2 regions of the Streptomyces sp. NPDC014623 genome follow, and region 1 is predicted to be linked to the other one. Evidence: riboswitches for the same ligand, from Rfam matches in the RefSeq annotation. Region 1 holds a riboswitch; the other holds the start of a gene.
The links. A riboswitch is a leader RNA that binds a small molecule or an ion and turns the genes downstream of it on or off. The one in region 1 is predicted to bind cobalamin.
Positions count from the first base shown of each region.

Region 1 (2,458 bases):
CAGCAGGTACCTCCAGGAGGTGCCGGCGGCGGCCATGCACGGCATGACCACCACGGTCGCCCCTCGGTGCGCAGGGCGACACGACAGGCGGAATGCAGGTCAGGCGTCGGCAGCTCGGACCTTCCTGGCCGTCAGGCGCTTTCTATGACAGCATTCCTGGCCCTCTGGGCACCGTCCCCCGGGTGGCAGTGCGCGCATGTCGCAGGAGCGATCAGTGTGTCGTTGGAGGAGCCGGAGACACGGAGGCTCATTCCGGCCAGAGCATCACAACGGCCCGGGCATCGCCTTTGCCATGGACCGAACTGTCCGTCGGTGCTGTTGGCAGACGCGCTGAGAAAAGGGAACACTCCTCAGTGTTACCCGAAGTGCCACCTCGCAGGGCACGCACGCTTGCCCACGCACCAGCCGCATCAGGCCAACCGCCCGTGTGCCCCTGTCGCAGAGCTGCGAGCGCCCCTAGGGTGAGACGCGCAGTCGGTTCGCGCCTCCCGTCCATCCACATGTGCGGTAGCGCGACGCAAGAGGGAACCCGGTGGGAATCCGGGACTGTCCCGCAACGGTGAGTGGGAACGAGAGCCATCGCAGCACCGGGCCCGTGCGAGGTCCGAGAAGGCGACGGCTGACAGATGCCCGCCGGGTTTCCGGTGAGCGCGCCCACGAGTCCGGAGACCTGCCAACTGCGCCCGTGCGTCGCACGGGCTGTGCACGGCGACCTCGAGGACTGGGTTGGCGGTACGGACGGTTGCACGGTGCACCATGGCCGCGTCCTCCTCCCTGGTCGGTGTTCATGGCCCGGGACCAGGAGGAGAACGAGTTGCTGACCAGACGCAGCTACGTCGTCCGTGCCGGGAGTCCGGCCATCCACTGCCGGCGCACCCGGGGCGAGCGGTGCTGACTCTTGCCGGGGAGCCCCGCGAGGACCGAAGCAGGGCGCCCGTCACCGTGTCCGGCGTCTGCCATGGGACTCTGGGTGAGCTGTACCAGGGCCCGTTGCGCGCGGGCACCGCACCGGACATCGCCCTGGTCTCCTTTCCTGTGGACCGTCACTCCTGGGTCCACTTCACGCGGGGTACCGGGCCGTCGGATCTGTCGAGTCTCGGGGAGAAGTCGGCGAGGGCGGCGCGTCTCTTCCTGGACCATTTCGAGCTCACCCTGCCGACGGGCCTCTGGAGCACCCACTCCGACCTTCGGGTGGGTGTGGGAATGGCCAGTTCGACCGCGGACATCGTCGCGACTCTGCGCTGCCTGTTCCGTCTCTTCTCCGTGCCCTACGACGAACAAGTGGTCCTCGGCATTCTCGCTGCGATCGAGCGGGCCGACAGCGTCTTCCTCGACGAGTTCGCCCTCCACTTGAGCGGCAGGCACCGGGTGGTCCGGCGCCTGGGCACCGCGTTCGGCTTCCACACCGCGTTCGTCACGGAACCCGGCACGGTGGACACCGCCGCCGTCACCACCTCGCTGCTGGAGCACTACCGGCGGCGAGGCGAGGAGTACGAGCGGTGTTTGGCCGATCTCCTCAAGGGTTTCGGCTCCGGTGATCCGGCCGCCGTCGCCCGGGCGGCGACGACCAGCGCCGCGTTGTCCCAGGAGGTTCTCCCCAAGGTCCACTTCCATGAGTTGCTCTCCCACCGGGAGCGGTTCGGTGCGGACGGGATCTTCGTCGCTCACACCGGCTGCCTGATCGGATATCTCTTCCCCCGGCGCCTGGGTGCGCACCGCAAGTCCGACCTGTCCGCCTTTTTCCGTTCACTCGGCTACCAGTGCTCATTCGTCCAAGGAGGATACGGATGATCCACCCCCATATCGCCGACGCCCTCAAGGCCCCCGACCTCGTCAGGCTCACCGACACGGTGGTCCTGATCCGCTTCGAGTCGATGAAGATCTACTCCGCGCTGGCGGCCGTCGGTCATCTCCTCGATCGTGGCACGGTCCGCCCCGGACAGACCCTGATCGACAGCTCCAGCGGTATCTACGCCTACGCCCTCGCGTTGGCCTGCCACCGGTACGGCCTGCGATGCCACATCGTGGCGTCCACCACCGTGGACGTCACCACGCTCGCCCAGCTGGAGATTCTCGGCGCCACCGTGGAGCAAGTCAGGCCATCGCGAAATCTCAAGCTCGACCAGGAACTACGGGTACGCAGGGTGAAGGAGATCCTCGCCGAGCATCCCGACACCCACTGGATGCGCCAGTACCACGACGACATCCATTACCTCGGCTATCACGGCGTCGCCGACCGGATAGCGGCGGCCTTCCCCGGCCGGCCGCTGACCGTGGTCGGCGGCGTGGGCTCCGGCGCATCGACCGGCGGCATCGTGGAACACCTGCGAAGGACCGATCCCACGGTCCGACTGGTGGGCGTACAACCGTTCGGCAGCGTCACCTTCGGCAGCCAGGACCACCACGACCCGGAGGCGATCATCGCCGGCATCGGGTCTTCGATCGTCTTCGACAACGT
Region 1 is NZ_JBIBZU010000019.1:109,465-111,922, reverse strand. Features, by position in the region: cobalamin riboswitch at 459-693, shown strand; gene ACF1FZ_RS27125 (hypothetical protein) at 889-1,791, shown strand; gene ACF1FZ_RS27120 (cysteine synthase family protein) at 1,788-2,458, shown strand, end outside.

Region 2 (2,458 bases), on a different contig from region 1:
CCAGTCGACGGTGCCGTCGGCGACGAACGCGCCGAGGTTGACCGAACCGAGGTTGCAGACGGCTGTCTCGCCGTCGTCGGTGACCTCCAGGATCTCGGTGCAGAGGTTGGAGGAGTGCACGACGCGGCCCGGCTCCGCGGTCTGGTTCGCCGTGCGGTTGGAGGCGTCCTTGAACGTCATCCAGCCCTGCCCGGTCTGCGCGAGGGTCCGCATCATCCGCCCGTACAGCTCACGGGCCGGCAGGGTCTTGCGGGCGAGCCCCTTCGCCTCGGCGGCGCGGTACGCGGCGTCGAACTCGTCACCCCACAGGTCCACGAGTTCGGGGGCGTCGGCCGGGGAGAACAGCGACCACTGCGTGTCCGCGTCGACGCGTCGCATGAACTCGTCCGGGATCCAGTGCGCCAGGTTGAGGTTGTGCGTACGCCGCTGGTCCTCGCCGGTGTTGTCGCGCAGTTCCAGGAACTCCTCGATGTCCGCGTGCCAGGTCTCCAGGTAGACGGCGGCGGCTCCCTTGCGGCGGCCGCCCTGGTTGACCGCGGCGACCGAGGCGTCGAGCGTCTTCAGGAACGGCACGATGCCGTTGGAGTGCCCGTTGGTGCCGCGGATGAGGGAACCCCGGGCGCGGACACGGGAGTAGGAGAGCCCGATGCCGCCCGCGTGCTTGGAGAGGCGCGCCACCTGGTGGTAGCGGTCGTAGATCGAGTCGAGCTCGTCCAGCGGCGAGTCCAGCAGATAGCAGGACGACATCTGCGGGTGGCGGGTGCCGGAGTTGAAAAGGGTGGGGGAGGAGGGCAGGTAGTCGAGCCGGCTCATCAGGCCGTACAGCGCGGCCACTTCCTCCAGGGCGCGCTCGGAGGTGTCCTCGGCGAGCCCGGCGGCGACGCGCAGCATGAAGTGCTGAGGGGTCTCGACGACCTCGCGGGTGAGCGGGTGGCGCAGCAGGTAGCGGCTGTGCAGCGTCCGCAGCCCGAAGTAGCCGAAGCGGTCGTCGGCGCCGTCGGCGAGCGCCTGGTCGACCAGTGCGTCGAGGGCGGCGGCGTGCAGTGTGACGAACTCCGCCGTACGGTCCGCGATGAGGCCCTCACGGTGTCCGACGGCGACCGACGAGGAGAAGGAGACGGCACCCTGGCCGGCGGCCTCGTCCGCGACGGCCCGGGTCAGCAGCCGGGCGGCGAGCCGGGAGTAGGCCGGGTCCTCGGAGATCAGTCCGGCGGCGGCCTCGATGGCCAGCGAGCGCAGTTCGGCCTCGTCCGACCGCGCGCTGCGGCCGCGCAGCGCGGCTGCGGCGACCCGTCCGGGGTCGGTGTCGGGCAGATCGGCGGTGAGGCCGGTCAGGGTCCGCAGCAGGGCGGTCCCGGGCGCGTCGGTCGTACGGCCTTCGGATTCCGCGGCTGAAACCGGGTCGGCTGGCGCGATGGTCACTGGGGCTATCCCTCGCTCGGCTCAGGGCCTGCGGGAGCGGGGCAGCCGGGCACGGCGGCGCCCGGGGACGGACAGCACGGCGCACGGCGTCCACCGGCCCTCCGCGGGGCCCGGACGTCTCGGCGTCCGGTTCGGTCGAGCCGGACGCACTGTCGACAGGTCTTCGGACTTCGGGGTGCGGACAAGCACACCGATCACACCGTTGCGGGACAGTTCCGGATTCGCACCGGATTCCCCTGTGACGACAGCGAAGTTGAGCATACATGTGGGGGCTCCTGATTGAAGAAGCCCCCACATGTTGTGTCGGAGTAGGCCAGAGCTCCAGCTGGTATGTCAGGAGCGGGACGTTCGGCAGAGGGCACCGGTCCGGCTCCGGGGTCCGTACGAGGCCGAGGCGCCGGTAGATCCTGTGGGCGCCCCGCATGGTCCGCTGCGCCCGGAGGACCAGCCCGGAGAGCCCTCCGGCGGCTCACGCCCGGTCGACGCGGGCCCGTACGAGCGCCTCGTCCGCCCCCCGCCCACGGGCCTCCGGCGAGACGGCCGGCATCCGGAACTCTGCCTCGTCCTCCTCGGCGACGTCCGTCCACGGTCTGCCGGGCGCCACGTAGGTGACGCCCCCCAGCAACCGGCCGTCGGCGTCCAGCACCTCGGCCGCCCGCCGCTCCACGGCGTGCGGCTGTTCCGGACAGGGGTCGCCGGCGCCGAGGTCCAGGAGCCCTTCCACGAGGTACGCCTGTGCGGTGATCTCGCCCAGAGCCTCGAACCGAGCGGGCGGGACCGGCCTGATCGATACGTCCGTGGGCGGCGGTCTGCCGCAGGCGCAGGGCTCGGCGCGCCCCCGTTCCGGGCGGCGGCGTCCCACGGGGCCGCCGCCCGGAACGGCGCCGTCCCGGCAGGGAGACCCCTGCCGGGACGGCGTCACGCTCCGGAGCTGCCGTGGGGGTCAGTGACCTCCCGGCGCACCCGCCGTGGCCGGCGGAAGCTCGGCCTTGACCCCGGGGTCGCCGACGTCCGCCGTGTAGTCGGACGGAGAGGT
Region 2 is NZ_JBIBZU010000020.1:67,430-69,887, forward strand. Features, by position in the region: gene ACF1FZ_RS27550 (ribonucleoside-diphosphate reductase subunit alpha) at 1-1,422, opposite strand, end outside; cobalamin riboswitch at 1,559-1,689, opposite strand; partial or broken gene ACF1FZ_RS27555 (GNAT family N-acetyltransferase) at 1,739-2,209, opposite strand; gene mctP (monocarboxylate uptake permease MctP) at 2,366-2,458, opposite strand, start outside.
Region 2: it holds a riboswitch for cobalamin, as region 1 does, so the genes downstream of both, ACF1FZ_RS27550 (ribonucleoside-diphosphate reductase subunit alpha) here and ACF1FZ_RS27125 (hypothetical protein) in region 1, are expected to answer to the same signal.